Actinocatenispora thailandica: one gene and its partner. The main gene of each other region encodes a partner of the protein of the gene in region 2 in a complex. Links are inferred from orthologs where the notes say so. Each region holds a gene or a part of one and is shown on either strand. Other genes may lie near its edges.

Region 1 (8,739 bases), 700 kb from region 2 along the record:
CGAGCTTGCGCACGTCCGCGCGGATCGTGGGCAGGTTGGCGTTCAGCACCGTCAGGTACCGGTCGAGCGTGACCAGGGTGTCGCCGAGTTGCGCGCCGCGGCCCCGCAGCGCCGTGGCCAGCGCGGTCAGCGTCGCCGACACCTTCTCCGGCGGTACCGCCTGGAGCAGCGGCAGCGCGGCGTTCAACACGCGTTCCAGCTCCACCGCCGAGGCCGACCGGTCCTGGTGCACCACCGCGCCGGCCGCGATCGGGGTACCGGAGGGATGTGCCGGCGCGGCGAGCGACACGTACTTCTCCCCGAACAGCGTCTTGGGCAGCATCGAGGCGGACACGTTGGACGGGATCCGCGGTACCGAGCCGGGGTCGAGCGCGACGGTCAGCCGGGCGGTGCGGCCGTCCGCGCCGATCTCGCGGACCTGTCCGACGACCACGCCGCGCAGCTTCACGTCGGCGTTGCGGTCCAGCTGCAGGCCGGTGTGATCGGTCAGTACGGTGACCATGACGGCGGGCGTGAACACCTTCCGGTACGCGCCGACGGAGACCGCCAGCAGCGCCACCACCAGCAGGACGAAGCACAGCCCGAGGAACGCCCGGCCGCCCGAGCCCCACGGTTTCGCCGCCGGCCACACGGTCACCCGCGTCTCGCCGACCAGATCGCCTTCCGGTTGCCTCGGGTCCACCCTGGACCACCACCCCTAGGTGTGCATTCGGTCGTCCCTCGATGCGTCCGATCCGACCGCCCCGGGCTGCGCGGGAACCGGGGCGGTCCGTGCTGCGTACAGGTCGTCGAGCTGCCGCGCGTACGCCGCGACGATGCGGTCTCGGCGCATCTTCAGCGACGGGGTGAGCAGCCCGTTCTGCTCGGTGAAGTCCTCGTCGAGCAGCCGGAACCGGCGGATCGACTCGGCCCGCGACACCGTGTCGTTGGCCCGGTCGATCGCGCGCTGCACCGCCGCCTCGACATCGCCGCCACGCTCGGCGAACCGTTGCGCCGCCTCGGGGTCCAGGGTGACCAGCGCCGCCACGTACGGCCGGTTGTCGCCGACCACCAGGCACTGGCTGACCAGCGGGTCGGCCCGTACCGCGTCCTCCAGCGGGCCGGGAGCCACGTTCTTGCCGCCGGTGGTCACCAGGATCTCCTTGGCCCGCCCGGTGATCGTCAGGTACCCGTCGTCGTCCAGCTCGCCGAGGTCGCCGGTGGCGAGGAAGCCGTCCGCGGTCACCGGTTCGTCGCCGCCCCAGTACCGGGCGAACACCTGCGGCCCGCGCACCAGCACCTCGCCGTGCTCGTCGACCCGCACGGTGGTACCGGGCAGCGGCCGGCCGACGCTGCCGAACCGGGGCGCCAGCGGCGGGTTGACGGTCGCGGCGGCGGTCGTCTCGGTCAGCCCGTACCCCTCGTACACCACGATGCCGGCACCGGCGAAGAACAGCGCGAGGCGGCGGCCGAGCATCGCGCCGCCGCTGATGGCATACCGGACCCGGCCGCCCAGCGCCGCCCGGACCCGGCGGTACACCAGCAGGTCGTAGAGCGCGTGCGCGGCCCGCAACCGCAGCCCCGGCCCGCGCCCGGTGCCGTTGACCCGCCGCTCCAGCGCCGCGCCGTACGCGGTGGCGATCCGCGCCGCGCGGTCGAACGACGCGGCCCGGCCGAGGTCCTCCGCGGTGGCCCGAGCGGTGTGGAACACCTTCTCGAACACGTACGGCACGGCCAGCAGGAAGGTGGGCCGGAACGAGGCGAGGTCGGGCAGCAGCTCGGCCGGTTTGACGCTGGGGGAGTGGCCGACGCACACCTCGGCCCGCACGCAACCGACCTGGATCACCCGGCCGAACACGTGTGCCAGCGGCAGGAACAGCACGGTGCTCGCCGGGCGGCGGGACACCGCGCGAAACACCGGGTACAGCAGTTCGGTGGCGTTGTCCGCTTCCGCCATCAGGTTCGCGTGGGTGAGCACGCAGCCCTTCGGCCGTCCGGTGGTACCGGAGGTGTAGATGATCGTCGCCGCGTCGCCCGGCCCCACCGACGCCCGCCGGGCGTCCACCGTGGACCCGTCGACCGCGGTGCCGCGCCGGCGCAACTCGTCGAGCCCGCCCGAGTCCAGCTCGAACCGGTGGGCCAGCGCCGGCAATCCACCGCCGACGGCCGCATCGCTCCGGCCACCGGTGACAGCAGTCGACTCGCCCGCATCGGCGCTGGTCGTACGCCCGGCGGCGGTCACCGTCGCGGTGTGTCCGGCGGTCTCGGTGACGCAGCAGACCGCGCCCGAGTCGCGCAGGATCCAGGCCACCTGTGCAGCCGACGAGGTCGGATAGATCGGCACGCTGACCGCCGCCACCGAGGCGATCGCGTAGTCGAGCACCGCCCACTCGTACCGGTTGCGCGACATCAGCGCCACCCGGTCGCCGGGCCGGACGCCGATCGCGACCAGGCCGGCCGCGACAGCCCGTACCTCGGTGCCGAACCGCGCCGCGGTCACGTCGGCCCAGCCCGAGCCGGTGCGGCGGCGAAACAGCACCAGCTGCGGTGCGCGGGCGGCGGTGGCGTACACGCTGTCGGCGAGACCGCCCGCGCTCGGCGGATCGACCAGCGCCGGGATACCGTACTCCGCCACCATCACGCCACCTCTTAACGCGCCGCCGTCCGCCGGGCCGGGCGCTTGCGGGCCGGCGCCGGCCGTTCCAGCAGGGCGACCACGCCCTGCCCGCCGGCCGCGCAGATCGAGATCAGGCCGCGTCTCGCGCCCCGCTCGTGCAGCAGTCGGGCCGTGGTGGCGACGATCCGGGCCCCGGTCGCGGCGAACGGGTGCCCGGTCGCGAGCGACGATCCGGCCACGTTGAGCCGATCGCGGTCCAGCTCGCCGAACGCGCCGGGCAACCCCAGGCGTTGCCGGCCGAACTCCGGGTCGCGCCACGCCGCCAGGGTGGCGAGTACCTGCGAGGCGAACGCCTCGTGCAGCTCGAACAGGTCGATGTCGTCGAGGGTGAGCCCGTTGCGCGCCAACAGCTTCGGCACCAGGTACACCGGGGTGGTGAGCAGCCCGTCGTCGCCGTGCACGAAGTCGACCGCGCCGCTGGCCGCGTCGACCAGATGGGCGAGCACCGGGATCCGGTGCCGCTTCGCCCACTCGTCGGAGCCGAGCAGCACCGCGGCGGCGCCGTCGGACAGCGGGGTGGAGTTGCCGGCGGTCATCGTGTCCGACCCGAACACGGTCCGCAGGCCGGCCAGCGTCTCGACGCTCGCGTCCGGACGCAGGATCTCGTCCTGCCGCAGCCCCAGGTAGGGCGTCACTTCATGGTCGAACAGCCCCGCCCGGTACGCCGCGGCCAGGTTGCGGTGGCTCGCTGCGGCGAGCTCGTCCTGCTCGGTGCGGCCGATCTGCCAGTGCCGGGCGGTGCGCGCGGCGTGCTCGCCCATCGACAGGCCGGTACGCGGCTCGGCGTTGCGCGGGATCGCCGGCACGATCTGCCCCGGCCGCAGCCCGGTCAGCGCGCGTGCCTTGCCGAGCACCCCGCGGGCCCGGTTGGCGGCGAGCAGCACCTCGCGCAGGTCGTCGTTGAGCTCGATCGGCACGTTCGAGGTGGTGTCGGTGCCGCAGGCGACGCCGGCCTCCGCCTGGCCCAGCTCGATCTTGTTGGCCACCGCGACGGCCGCCTCCAGGCTGGTCGTGCAGGCCCGTTGCAGGTCGTACGCCGGGGTCGTCGGGTCGAGGCGGGAGCCGAGCACCGCCTCCCGGGTGAGGTTGAAGTCGCGGCTGTGCTTGAGCACCGCGCCGCCGACCACCTCGTCGAGCCGCTCACCGGCCAGCCCGAACCGGGCCACCAGCCCGTCCAGCGCGGCGGTGAGCATGTCCTGGTTGGTTGCGGTGGCATAGTGCCCGTTCGCCTTGGCGAACGGGATGCGGTTGCCGCCGAGCACGCCGACCCTCACGGCGCAGACCATACTTGCGGGTAGACTTACTCGCAAGTAAGGATGTCGGCATGGTCGACCGATATCAGCGCTTCACCTCCGCCGGTCCCGGCCGGGCGATCGCCCGGCGCCTCGGCCTGCCGCGCCCCGCGGTGCTGCCCCGCCGCGACCCGCAGCGGCCGGCCGAGGTGCCGGGGCCGATCGTGCTCGGCGGCGGCGAGAGCCCCGTCGCCACCGCCGGTGGCGGTCCCGATTCCGGTGCGGCCGGTAGCGCCGCAACCGAACCCGGTTCCGCGGCCGGTAGCGCCGCAACCGAAGCCGGTGCCGGTTCCGCGGCCGGCGACGGCACCGATCGTCCCGCGGCCAGCGGTGCCGGGGAGCTGGCGGACGCCGTGCGTGTCGCGCTCGCCGGCACCGGCGTCGAGTTCGTGGCCTCCGCCGAACACCCCGCGGCGCTGGTGTACGACGCGTCCGCGATCACCGACGCCACCGCGCTGGGTGGCCTTCGGGAGTTCCTCGGGCCGCGGGTGCGGTCGCTGCGCACCGGCGGTCGGATACTGATACTCGGCCGCCCGCCCGCCGAGGCCCCCGACGTCGCGTCGCACCTGGCCCGCCGCGCGTTGACCGGATTCGTGCGGTCGCTGGGCAAGGAGGTCGGCCGCGGCGCCACCGTCTCGCTGCTGCGCGTCGCCGCCGGTGCGGAGTCCTCGATGGGCAGCACGCTGCGGTTCCTGCTGTCACCGCGCTCGGCGTACGTGTCCGGTCAGGTCGTCGACGTCGGCCCGGCACCCGCCGGCGGCACCGTCGATGCCGAACGGCCGCTGGCCGGCCGGACGGCGCTGGTCACCGGTGCGGCGCAGGGGATCGGCGCGGCGATCGCGGAGACGCTCGCCGCCGACGGCGCCACCGTGGTCTGCCTGGACGTACCGGCGCAGGGCGAGGCACTGGCGGCGGTCGCGAACCGGGTCGGCGGCAGCTCGCTGCACCTGGACATCACCGCGCCGACCGCGCCGCGCGAACTCGTCGCGTACCTGACCCAGCGGTACGACGGGGTCGACATCGTGGTGCACAACGCCGGCGTGCTGCGGGACCGGACGCTGGCGAAGATGACCGCTTCGGAGTGGGACACCGTGCTGTCGGTCAACCTGCTCGCGCCGCAGCGGCTCACCGCCGCGCTGCTGGAGGACCCGGCGGCGCTGCGCCCCGGCGCCCGGATCGTCTGCCTGTCCTCGCTCAACGGCATCGCCGGCGCGGCCGGCCAGACCAACTACGCCACCAGCAAGGCGGGCGTGATCGGCCTGGTCGAGGCGTACGCGGCGGTGCTCGCGCGGCGCGGCGGCACCATCAACGCGGTCGCGCCGGGTTTCATCGAGACCCGGATGACCGCGGGCATGCCGCTGGCGGTACGGGAGGTCGGGCGGCGCGCCAACAGCCTCGCCCAGGGTGGCCTGCCGGTCGACGTCGCGGAGGCGGTGAGCTGGCTCGCCGCGCCGGACTCGGGCGGCATCACCGGCCAGACCATCCGGGTCTGCGGGCAGAGCCTGCTCGGTGCCTGACCGCCAGCCGCAGCAGGTCACCAGCCGCCGAAGGCGCCAGCGACGGGACCCGTCGCCTGCTGGAGAAGGGAACGCGCGATGGGACTCGCCGCCTCGTACCTGCGCGGGCTGCTGCCCCGGCCGGCCGCCACGACCGCGCCGGCCACGGTGGTGCGCCGGGACGACGTCCGGATCGACCCGGCGCACCTGTTGCGCTACGCCCGGGTCTGCGGCTGCACCCTGACCGGGCCGGTGCCGCCGGCCTACCCGCACCTGCTCGGTTTCGCGCCCGCGCTGGCGCTGATGGCCGGCCGCGACTTCCCGTTCCGGCTGCCCGGGCTGGTGCACACCCGACAGGTGTTCACCTGGTACCGCCCGGTCGAGGTCGACGAGGTCCTCGACGTCGAGGTGTCCGCGGCGAACCTCGCGGCGCACCACCGCGGCGCCACCATCGACGTACTCACCCGGGTACGCGCCGGCGGCGACGAGGTCTGGCTCGGCCGCTCCACCTACCTGAGCCGATCCGTCCGGCTCCGGTCCACGGTGGACGCTCCGGCCGCACCCGACGGCGAGCCGCTGCCGGCGGAGGCCTGGTGGCGGCTGCCGGCCGGACTGGGCCGGCGGTACGCGGCGGTGTCCGGTGACCGCAACCCGATTCACCTGTCCGCGGTGACCGCCCGGCCGTTCGGCTTTCGTACCGCGATCGCGCACGGCATGTGGTCCGCGGCGCGCTGCCTGGCGGCGCTGGGGGGACGGCTGCCCGAGCGCGGCGAGGCCACCGTGTGGTTCCGCCGTCCGGTACGGCTGCCCGGCCGGGTCGGCTTCGGCGCCCGGATCGGCGCCGACGCGATCACGTTCACCCTGACCGATCCGGCCGACCGGTTGCTGCTGTCGGGGCAGGTCACCGCGCCGCGCTGAGGCACGGGGCGGTGACCGTCACCGCGCCGCACCGCGGCCGGCGTACCGTCGCGGCGAGTGCCACCATGCCGGCCCGTGACCGGCGCGCCGCGGGCGGCGTACCGTCGTGCGGGTCAGCGGGGGCGGGGCCAGTGGGTGCCGCGGAGCAGGTTGTCCAGGCCGAGCCAGGCGAAGTTCATCAGCCGGGCGCTGGTGACGTCGGGGTTCTCGTCGGGCCGGGTCACCGACCAGTCGGCGAGCGCCTCGCAGGCGCCGATCAGGCTGTGTGCCAACGCACCGAGATCGTCGGCGGTGGGCCGCCGCCGGCCGCGCGGATGGCGCTCGGCGACGGCCCGCTCGATCAGTACCGTGACGAACTCGACGATGGCCGACCGCAGCGCGGCGACCTCGCCGGCGAACGGTTCGCCGTGCGCCGGTGCCTGCTGGTGCAGCACCCGCCAGGCGTCCCGGTGCTGCGCGACGACGGCGAAGAAGGCACTCAGCCTGTACCAGAGGGCGCGGTCGGGTGGCAGGTCGGCGCCGTGCTCGTCGTCGAGCGCGGAGACGATCGCGGTGCGCACCCGGTCGGCCTCGCGCCGGATGCAGGCGAGGAACAGCTCTTCCTTGCTGCCCAGGTAGAGGTAGAGCATCGGTTTGGAGATGCCGGCGCGCTCGGCGACCTCGTCCATCGACGCGGCGTGGAATCCCTGCCGGGCGAACACGACCACCGCCGCGTCCATCATCTGCTGCTCGCGCACCGCGCGCGGCAGCCGCTTGCGCCTGGTGGTCGCCTCCCCGCTCACCCTTGCCACCTTAGCGGTCCGACCACTAACCTTACTCCGAAGTAGGGTTACTTGTGAGTAAGTGGGGAGAGATCGATGGTGCTGGATCTGTCCACGGTGGACTTCGCGGGCATGACACCGGACGAGTTCGCCCGGATGGTCAAGCAGGCGTCCAAGGGCGAGCTGGAGGCCGCGATGAGCGGGCCGCACCGGCGCGCGGTGCTGGACGAGGTGTTCGGCCGGATGTCCAGCCGGCTGCGCGCCGAGCGGGCCGGCACCCTGTCCGCGGTGATCCGGTGGACCATCACCGGCGACCCGGACGACGAGTACGAGCAGGTCATCGACAACGGCACCTGCACCGTCGGGGCGCCCACCGACGCCAAGCCACGGCTGTCCATCAGCACCGACCCGGTCTCGTTCCTGAAACTGGTGTCCGGCAACGCGTCCGGCCCGGCGCTGTTCATGACCCGCAAGCTGAAGCTGGCCGGCGACCTCGCCCTCGGCGCCGGCCTCACGAGCTACTTCGACATCCCGAAGGCCTGATGCCCCGATGTTCTCGATGGAGCTGACCGAGGAGCAGCGCGACCTGCGCGACTGGGTGCACGGGTTCGCCGCCGACGTGGTGCGGCCCGCCGCCGCCGAGTGGGACGAGCGCGAAGAGACCCCGTGGGAGATCATCCGCGAGGCCGCGAAGATCGGGCTGTACGGGTTCGAGACGATCGCCGAGCTGTGGGCCGACCCGACCGGGCTGTCCATGCCGATCGCCAACGAGGAACTGTTCTGGGGCGACGGCGGCATCGGCATGTCCATCTTCGGTACCACCCTCGCGGTCGCCGGCATCTTCACCGCCGGCACCCCCGACCAGCTCGCCGAGTGGGTACCGGACTGCTTCGGCGACGCCGACGACCCGAGACTCGCCGCGTACTGCGTGTCCGAGCCGGAGGCGGGCAGCGACGTCGGCGCGATGCGTACCCGGGCGCGCTACGACCAGGCCAGCGACGAGTGGGTGATCAGCGGTCAGAAGGCGTGGATCACCAACGGCGGCATCGCCAACGTGCACGTCGTGATGGCCTCGGTCGATCCGGAGCTGGGCAGCCGCGGCCAGGCCGCCTTCGTGGTACCGCCGGGCACCGCCGGCGTGGTGTCCACCCGCAAGATCCGCAAGCACGGCCTGCACGCCTCGCACACCGCCGACGTGTTCTTCGACGACGTGCGGGTGCCCGGCCGCTGCGTCCTGGGCGGCAAGGAGAAGCTCGACGCCCGCCTGGCCCGGGCCCGGGAGGCGCGGGGCGAGCGCGGCCACGCGGCGTTCGGGACGTTCGAGATGAGCCGGCCGACCGTCGGCGCCCAGGCGATCGGCATCGCCCGCGCCGCCTACGAGTACGCGCTGGACTACGCCGGCACCCGGGAGCAGTTCGGCCGACCCATCGTCGACAACCAGGCGATCGCGTTCACCCTGGCGGACCTGCGTACCGAGATCGACGCGGCCCGGCTGCTGGTATGGCGGGCGGCCTGGATGGGGCGCAACGACAAGACGTTCGACGCCGCGCAGGGCTCGATGTCCAAGCTGAAGGCCGGCGACGTCGCGGTCTGGGCCACCGAGCGGGCGATCCAGA
Region 2 (8,769 bases):
GTTCGCCGCGCTGGTACACGGGCTGCCGTCGCGGCCGCGGCCCGAGCCGTGGCGGCGCACGTCCGGCATCCACCGGGTCCGCGGCGCCCGTGGCCTGGCCCGGGTGCGGGCGCTGTGGACGGCCCGGGACGAGGTGGCCCGTCGCCGCGACACGGCCCGGGCCGGGTGTTGCCGGACGCCGCCATCGTCGCGGCCGCCCAGGCCGACCCCGGCGACGAGCGGGAGCTGACCGCGGTGCCCGGTTTCGCCGGCCGCGGTGCGCGGCGCCTCGGCGGTACCTGGCTTGAGGCGTTGCTGCAGGCCAAGGCGCTGTCGGCGGCTGAGCTGCCGGCGGTGAGCGTGCCGCCGGACGGGCCGCCGCCGACGCACCGGTGGGCCGAGCGGGACCCAGCGGCAGCGGCCCGGCTGGTCCGCGCCCGCGCTGCCGTCGGCGCCATCGCCGCGGACCACACGGTGCCGCCGGAGAACCTGCTGACCCCGGACACGCTGCGGCGACTGGCCTGGTCTCCCCCGCAGCCGGTGGACCAGGCGAGCGTGCGCGTGTTCCTGGCCGAGCACGGCGCACGGTCCTGGCAGATCGGGCTGACCCTGGACGCGCTCACCGGGGCCCTCACCGACGAGTGACGCCCGGCGCTGCCGCAGGTCCGCGTGCCGGCCGGGACAGCGCCGCGGAGCCAGCGCCGCCGGGGCAGCGCCGCGGAGCCAGCGCCGCCGGGGCAGCGCCGCCGGGGCAGCGCGGCGGGGACAGCGCCGCGGGGACAGCGCCGCCGGGACGCGTCGCTGGCCGGGCACCCCGCCGGCCCGGTGCGCCGGCACCGGCCGCTCCCGATCACACCTCGCGCCGGGCGGCGCCGTCGCGGACACCTGCACCGGCGCCACGGGTACCACTGTGACCGGATGCACAGTTGGGGTGTCGTGCAAATCGCTCGTTACTGGCGAGTAGCATCGGCAGGAGAAGCCCGTACCTGCAAGGAGGCTCGCGTGCCCCGTAGCGTCCGCGACGTCGTCTTCGTCGACGGCGTGCGCACCCCGTTCGGCAAGGCGGGCGGCATGTACGCGGAGACCCGCGCCGATGACCTGGTCATCCGGTGCATCCGCGAACTGATCCGCCGCCACCCGGAACTGCCGCCCGAGCGCATCGACGAGGTCGCCATCGCGGCGACCACCCAGATCGGAGACCAGGGCCTGACCATCGGCCGCACCGCCGCGTTGCTGGCCGGCCTGCCCAAGACCGTCCCCGGGTACGCGATCGACCGGATGTGCGCGGGCGCGATGACCGCGGTGACCACGGTCGCCTCCGGCATCGCGTTCGGCGCGTACGACGTGGCGCTGGCCGGCGGGGTCGAGCACATGGGCCGGCACCCGATGGGCGAGGGGGTCGACCCGAACCCGCGGATCATCGCCGAGAAGCTGGTCGACCCGTCCGCGCTGATCATGGGCGCCACCGCGGAGAACCTGCACGACCGGATGCCCGGCGTCACCAAGCAGCGCTCCGACGCGTTCGCGCTGGCCAGCCAGCAGAAGGTGGCCAAGGCGTACGCGGCGGGCAAGCTGCAGCCCGATCTGGTCACGATGGCGACCCGCTCGGTCGAGGAGGGCTGGGGTGTCGCGACGATCGACGAGGCGCCGCGCGACACCAGCCTGGAGAAGCTCGCCGGGCTCAAGACCCCGTTCCGGCCGCACGGCCGGGTCACCGCGGGCAACGCGGCCGGCCTCAACGACGGCGCGACCTGCTCGATCATCGCGGCCGAGGAGGTCGCCACCGAGCTGGGCCTGCCGGCCGCCATGCGGCTGGTCGGCTACGGCTTCGCCGGCGTCGAGCCGGAGGTGATGGGCGTCGGGCCGATCCCGTCGACCGAGAAGGCGCTGCGGCTGACCGGGCTGTCCATCGACGACATCGGCCTGTTCGAGCTGAACGAGGCGTTCGCGGTGCAGGTGCTCGCGTTCCTGGACCACTTCGGCATCGCCGACGACGACCCGCGGGTCAACCAGTGGGGCGGCGCGATCGCGATGGGCCATCCGCTCGCGTCCTCCGGCGTCCGGCTGATGACCCAGCTCGCGCGCCAGTTCGCCGAGCACCCCGAGGTGCGGTACGGCCTGACCGCGATGTGCATCGGGATCGGCATGGGCGGCTCGGTCATCTGGGAGAACCCGGCATGGGAGGGCAACAAGTGAGCGACATTCCGGTGTTCGACAACGAGGTCGTGACCTCGGCACACGTGCGCTACGTCCCGGTGCCGGCGCTGTCCGGCGAGGCCGCGCTGATCACCCTGGACAACGGGTTCGACCACAAGAAGCCGACCTCGCTCGGCCCGGCCGGCCTGGCGAACCTGAACGCCGCGATGGACGAGATCGAGGCGCACTCCCCTGCGGTGCGGCTGATCGCGGTGACCGGCAAGCCGTTCATCTTCTGCGTCGGCGCCGACGTGACCGGCATGCACCTGCTGCGCGACCGCGAGCAGGCGAAGCTGATCACCAACTACGGGCACCGGGTGTTCGCCCGGTTCCGCGACTCGCAGATCCCGACCTTCGCGTTCGTCAACGGTGCCACCATGGGCGGCGGGCTGGAGCTCGCGCTGCACTGCGACTACCGCACCCTGTCGGCTTCGGTACCGGCGATCGCCTTCCCGGAGTGCTTCCTCGGCATCGTGCCGGCCTGGGGCGGCACCCAGCTGCTGCCGAACCTGATCGGCGCCGACAACGCGGTCAAGGTGATCATCGAGAACCCGCTCAACCAGAACAAGATGCTGCGCGCCAAGCAGGCGTACCAGCTGGGCATCGCGGACGTGCTGCTGGAGCCGGCCGACTTCCTCGAGCGCTCGCTCGCCTGGGCCACCTCGGTGGTCGCCGGTGAGACGAAGGTGCAGCGGCCGGAGGTCGAGCGCGGCGAGGCGTGGGCGGCGGCGCTGGCCAAGGGCCGGGCGATCGCGGATGCGCGGCTGCACGGCGGCGCGCCCGCGCCGTACCGGGCGCTTTCGCTGATGGCGAAGGCGGAGACGGCGCCGTTCGCCGAGGGCACCGCCGCCGAGGACGAGACCAACGCCGACCTGCTGATGAGCGAGGAGTTCCGCGCCGGGCTGTACTCGTTCGATCTGGTGCAGCGCCGCGCGAAGCGGCCGGCCGGCGCGCCGGACAAGTCGCTCGCCCGCCCGGTGACCAAGGTCGGCGTGCTCGGCGCCGGACTGATGGCGAGCCAGCTCGCGCTGCTGTTCGCCCGCCGGCTGGAGGTGCCGGTGGTGCTCACCGACCTCGACCAGTCCCGGGTCGACAAGGGCGTGGCGTACGTGCACACCGAGGTCGACAAGCTGCTCGGCAAGGGCCGGATCAGCGCCGACAAGGCCAACCGGCTGAAGGCGTCGGTGACCGGCTCGATCGACAAGTCGGTGTTCGCCGACGCGGACTTCCTGATCGAGGCCGTGTTCGAGGACATGGCGGTGAAGAAGGCGCTGTTCGCCGAGATCGAGCCGATCGTGCCGGCCGAGGCGATCCTCGCCACGAACACCTCGTCGCTGTCGATCACCGAGATGGCGGCCGATCTGCAGCACCCGGAACGGGTGGTCGGCTTCCACTTCTTCAACCCGGTCGCGGTGCTGCCGCTGCTGGAGATCGTCCGCGGCGAGGCGACCGACGATGCGACGCTCGCGACCGCGTTCGCGGTCAGCAAGCAGCTGAAGAAGAACTCGGTGCTGTGCACCGACTCGCCGGCGTTCGTGGTGAACCGGCTGCTCACCCGGTTCCTCGGCGAGGTGTTCTCCACCGTCGACGAGGGCACCCCGGTCGAGGTGGCCGACCAGGCGCTGGAGCCGCTCGGGCTGCCGATGAGCCCGTTCGTGCTGCTGCAGTTCGTCGGGATGCCGGTGGCGCACCACGTGTCCGAGACGCTGCACGCGGCGTACCCGGACCGGTTCAAGGTGTCGGACAACCTGGCCCGGCTGATCGAGGCCGGCAAGCCCGGCGTGTACGTGTGGGACGAGAAGGGCCGGCAGTCGGTCGACCCCGATCTCGCCGGCCTGCTCAAGGTCGGTGACACCGTGCTGACCGCCGAGCAGGTACGCGACCGGGCCCTGTCCGCGCTCGCCCAGGAGGCGCGGCTGATGCTGGACGAGGGTGTCGTCGCGGAGGCGGCCGACCTCGACCTGTGCATGATCCTCGGTGCCGGCTGGCCGTTCCACCTCGGCGGCATCACGCCGTACCTGGACCGCACCGGCTACAGCGAGAAGGTCACCGGCCAGCGGTTCCTGCCCAAGGGCGTGGCCAGCCTGCCCGCCTGAGACCCGCAGCAGCCGCGGCCCCGGTCGGTACGCCGACCGGGGCCGCGCCGCGTTCCCACCCGCCGACGGGAGGTGCGCTCCTTCGCTCGCGGCGGTTGCCCATTCCGATCCCGCCGACGCGGCGTTGCCCGTCCGCGTCCGCGAACGCCGTTGCGCACCAGGCGCTTCGGTTGCTCACCCGGCGGTGCGACCGGCCATTCCGCGATGCAGCAGCGCGAGCGCGCCGACGCTCGCCGCCCCGCACGCCAGCGCGAGCAGTGCCGGCTGCCACAGGTCGTGCGGGACCAACCCGAGCGCGCCGAAGGCGAGCACGTTACCCAGCGTGGCACCGGTCCCCCACCGAAGAGCACCAACGCGACGACACCGACGCCCACCTGCACCCGGTTGGCCGGCGGACCGCAGCGCCGGCGCCAGTCACGCACCAGCAAGGCGGCCGCGACCACCATCAGCGCCACCGGGACCACGAGACCGAACCAGCGCAGCCAGTACAGACCGCTGCTGTACTGGGAGACCATGCACATGATCGTCGAGGTGAGGGTCGGCAGGACCAGCCACCAGGCGGCGGACCACCACATCGCCCGCACACCATGCGACCGCGTTTCGGCCAGTACCGGCGCCCGGCGGGCCAGCCGAGCGAAGACGACGCTGAGCACCAGCGCCGGCAGGCAGAACGTCAGCGCCGCCACTACCAGGTCTTCGCCGTAGCCGTACCCGGTGTACAGCCACCAGAACTCGTGACCCATCGCGAGGGCCGTCGTGGTACCGAACAACGACAGCATCCCGACGCTGGTGGCCGCAACGGCACGACGGCGGTGGCCGTCGCCGTCGGCGGGCCGGGCCGGCCACGGCTGCGCCAGCAGCCATCCCGCGGTCGTCACCAGGGCGAGCGTGGTCACGAAGCCGACGAGTATGCCCGGGAGCGCGGCGAGGTGGATGGCCAGTGCCCAGCCGGCGAGACTCGCCAGGAGTGCGCCGGCGAACAGCGCGATCGACGGTGCCATGGAGGGGTGAACACCGGCGTTGGCAGGCTCGCGCACCCTTTCTTGGACGTGTGGGTTGCCAGCAGCCAGCAATCCGACGACGGCCGGGCCGGCGTCGTCGACCGATGGCCCGGCGGCGGGGGCAGAGCGCTCACCGGAGTCGCCGCCGACCCGGCGGTTCCAGCTGCCCCGCTCGGCACCAGCTGCCTGTTCGTCGCCGGGCCGGCGGCAACGGTACCGGAGTCGGCGGGTGGGCCGGATGTCACGCGGGCGGCGGTCGGGTCGGAGCTCGCCCGGGCGGCGGCGGTGCGGAGGGCGCCTTCGGCGACGACGGTCTCGGGCTGGTCGAGGGCGTCGGGCGCCACCCGGGTGGCGCGGTGCACGGTGGTGGCGGCGAGCGGTACCCGGGACGAGCCGCCGACCAGGAAGATACCGGCCAGCTCGGCGGTCCCGATGCCGACCCGCTCGATCAACTGGGCGGTCAGCTCGGCGGCCCGGGCGAGCTTCGGGCCGGCGGCGGCCTCGAACTCCTCCCGGCTGATCTGCACGTCACGGTCGAGCAGCGGCACGAACAGGCCGGCGGCGCTGCGCCGGGACAGCATCTCCTTGGCCGCCCGGGCGTCGTCCCACAGGGTTCGGAACGCGCGCCGGTCGGCGGCGGTCTCGGGTGCGGTCAGCCGCCGCCAGGCGTCCGGATCGGCGTCCGCGACGGCGGCACCGACCTGCCGCACCACCACCTCGTCCAGGTCCAGCCCGCCGAACGAGCCGAGCCCGTCCACGTCGACCACCTCGTAACCGTCCGCGGTACGGCGTACCGCGGAGACGTCGAACGTGCCCGCACCCAGGTCGTACACCACGAGCTGCTGACCGGGGCCGAGCCGGTGCCCGAGTACCGAGGTGAAGTACGCCGCGGCGGCCACCGGCTCGGGCACCAGCCGGGGCGCGGGCAGCCCGGCCAGGGAGGCCGCGTCGTGCAGCACCCCGCGGCGCGGTGCCGCCCAGGCCGCCGGGTAGGTGAGGACCACGCTGTCGGGCGCCGCGCCGACCGAGCGCCTCGCCTCGGCGGCCACCAGCCGCAGCGTCGCCGCGACCGCCTCGGCCACCGGCACCTCGACGCCGCCGAGCAGCAGCGCGTCGTCGCCGGCGCGGCTCTTCGGGTATGGCTCGTAGCTGGCCGGGTCGAGCCGGGCGCTGTGCACCGCGTCGCGGCCGGCGAGCAGCGCACCGTCGGCGTCCCGGTGCACCGCGGAGGGCAGCAGCGGGGAGCCGTCGAACAGCACCGGGCGTACCCTGCCGTCCGGCCAGCGCAGCACCGCGACCGTGTTGGAGGTCCCGTAGTCGATGCCCAGCGCGACGCCGGCCGGTGGATCTTGCATGGCCCGGAGTGTAGGCCGGTGGGGAAAGCCGCCGTGCCCACCGGCCGCCCGATCGTCCTGTGTGGACGGATGGCGGGGCCGATCGGCGCCCCCGTCGCCCGATCAGCCCCGCAGCTTGGTGACCAGCCAGCGCAGCCAGTCCAGGACGTTGCGCTCCGAGCCGATGCCGTTGAGCACCGTGGCGTAGTCCACGAACCGGGTGCTGCGCGGATCCGTCGGGGTGCCGTCCGCCTCGAACTCGGCCTGGACCGCGAGGTAGTGCGCGAGCGACGCCTCCCGGCGTTCGATCTCGGCGGTGAGCATGTCGCGCATCGTGTCCGGGTCGGCGAGCCAGCCGTTGTACACCCGCAGCAGCAGCTCGTCGTGCGGCTGCGGGGTCGGTAGCGGGCTCGCCGCCCACTCGGCGAGGGCGGCCCGGCCGGCCGCGGTGGCCGAGTAGAGCTTCTTGTCGTGCGGACCGGGGCCCGGCTCGGTGCGGTACTCGGCCCAGCCGGCTTCGACCAGCTTGCGCAGCGTGCCGTGGATCTGCGCGTGGCCGGCGTTCCAGAAGAAGCCGATCGGCTCCCGCATCAGCTGTGCCACCCGGTAGCCGCTGAGCGGGCGGCGGGCGAGCAGACCGAGGATCGCGAATCCCAGCGTGTTCACCCGCCACATCCTGCCTGCTTGCTCGACCGGCCGTGCCAGCTACCGCTCCCGGCCGGCGATTCGGGCTGCCGGCCGGGTCAGCGCCTGGTGCTGTCGGCCCGGCCGGCGAATCATGCGGTCGGCTCAGCCGACCGGGTCGGTGCGCCAGTCCGGGTGTCCGGGCATCGGCGGGGTGTGCGTGCCGTACAACCAGGCGGTGAGGAAACCGTGCAGGTCGCGGTGTGCGACCGAACTCGCCAGCGCGACGAACTGCCCGGTGGTGCCGCTGCCGCCGGCGAACCTGGCGGCCCAGGCCCGCTCGATCGCGGTGAACCGCGCGGCGCCGACCTTCTCCCGCAGCGCGTAGAGCACCAGCGCCCCGCCGTCGTACACGCCCTCGTTGAACAGGTCGTCGGCGGACGGCCGGGCGACGGGCCCGTACCGGTCGCGCCAGGTGTCACCGTGGGTGTACGCGGTGTGCATCCGGTCCACGAAGCTCGCGTACCCCTGCCGGTCGGCCCAGCTGGCCTCGTAGTAGCTCGCGTGTCCCTCGTTGAGCCACACGTCCGACCAGCGCGCCGGCGCCACCAAGTCGCCGTACCACTGGTGCGCGAGTTCGTGCGCGAGCACCGGGGACCAGTACGACCGGGGCAGCGCGGTGAACATGCCGGCGGAGGTCAGCGTCAGCGTCTGGCACTCCAGCGCGAACCGGAAGTTCGCCGGCGCCGCGAGCACGCCGTAGGTGGCGAACGGGTAGCTGCCGGCCTGCCGGCGCATCCAGGCCAGCTGCGGCCCGGTCACCGCCAGGTCCGGGCCGAGCGTGCCGGCCATCGAGGTCGGTACCACGTTGCGGATCGTGGTGTGGTCCGGCCCGGCACTGGTCTGCACGGTGTAGTGGCCGACGGCGACCTGCACCAGCTCGGTGGCCATCGGTACCCGCTGCCGGTAGGTCCAGGTGGTCTCGCCGGCGTGCTCGGCGCGTCCGGTGAACGCGCCGTTGGCGACGGCGGTCAGCCCGTCCGGCACGGTCACCCGGAACGTGTAGCTCGCCTTGTCGCTGGGGTGGTCGCTGCCGGGGAACACCGACCGGGCGCAGCTGGGCTGGCCGGCGGTGACGAACCCGTCGCTGGTGGGCAGCCAGCCCGAGGTGATCGGGCTGTTGGCCGGGGCGCAGTGGTGGGTGCCGGCCGGGTCGGCCCGGTAGTCGACGGCGACCCGGAAGCGCGCGCCGCGAGGCACCGGGCGGGCCGGGGTGACGACCAGCTCGTCGCCGTCCCGGCGGTAGTCGGCCGCACGGCCGTCGACCGTCAGGCCGGTCACCGTGTTGCCGTCGAAGTCCAGGTCGAACCGGGACAGCGCCTGCGTGGCGCGGGCGGACACGGTGGTCCGGGCGGTCACCGTACGGTCGTCCGGCCGGTAGCGCATCGCGAGCTCGTAGTGGGTGACGTCGAAGCCGCCGTTGCCCTCGTCCGGGAACAGCGGGTCGCCGATGCCGGCGGCGCCCGGTGTCGGCCCGCC

What was found.
Region 1: the proteins of Athai_RS17035 (region 2) and Athai_RS20120 are in contact, whole or in part, in a solved structure (PDB 8BNU), measured with the Escherichia coli proteins. The link is inferred for Actinocatenispora thailandica from one-to-one orthologs.

Annotation. Positions count from the first base shown.
Region 1 is NZ_AP023355.1:4,513,856-4,522,594, reverse strand. Bases 1,780-4,667 are described here. They hold Athai_RS20120 (acetyl-CoA C-acetyltransferase), read right to left. Parts: upstream 3,931-4,667; coding sequence 2,629-3,930; downstream 1,780-2,628. Other genes in these bases: Athai_RS20115 (3-oxoacyl-ACP reductase), read left to right, coding at 3,981-4,667; Athai_RS20125 (AMP-dependent synthetase/ligase), read right to left, coding at 1,780-2,617. In the rest of the region: Athai_RS20130 (MCE family protein), read right to left, coding at 1-682; more of Athai_RS20125, read right to left, coding at 698-1,779; more of Athai_RS20115, read left to right, coding at 4,668-5,465; Athai_RS20110 (MaoC/PaaZ C-terminal domain-containing protein), read left to right, coding at 5,544-6,362; Athai_RS20105 (TetR/AcrR family transcriptional regulator), read right to left, coding at 6,476-7,084; Athai_RS20100 (SCP2 sterol-binding domain-containing protein), read left to right, coding at 7,220-7,666; Athai_RS20095 (acyl-CoA dehydrogenase family protein), read left to right, coding at 7,674-8,739.
Region 2 is NZ_AP023355.1:3,819,649-3,828,417, forward strand. The notes cover bases 1,808-4,725. They hold Athai_RS17035 (3-hydroxyacyl-CoA dehydrogenase NAD-binding domain-containing protein), read left to right. Parts: upstream 1,808-2,180; coding sequence 2,181-4,271; downstream 4,272-4,725. Other genes in these bases: Athai_RS17030 (thiolase family protein), read left to right, coding at 1,808-2,175; Athai_RS17040 (hypothetical protein), read right to left, coding at 4,208-4,725. In the rest of the region: more of Athai_RS17030, read left to right, coding at 982-1,807; more of Athai_RS17040, read right to left, coding at 4,726-5,050; Athai_RS17045 (Hsp70 family protein), read right to left, coding at 5,164-6,627; Athai_RS17050 (PadR family transcriptional regulator), read right to left, coding at 6,730-7,272; Athai_RS17055 (M1 family metallopeptidase), read right to left, coding at 7,396-8,769. UniProt on the Escherichia coli protein: Catalyzes the formation of a hydroxyacyl-CoA by addition of water on enoyl-CoA. Also exhibits 3-hydroxyacyl-CoA epimerase and 3-hydroxyacyl-CoA dehydrogenase activities.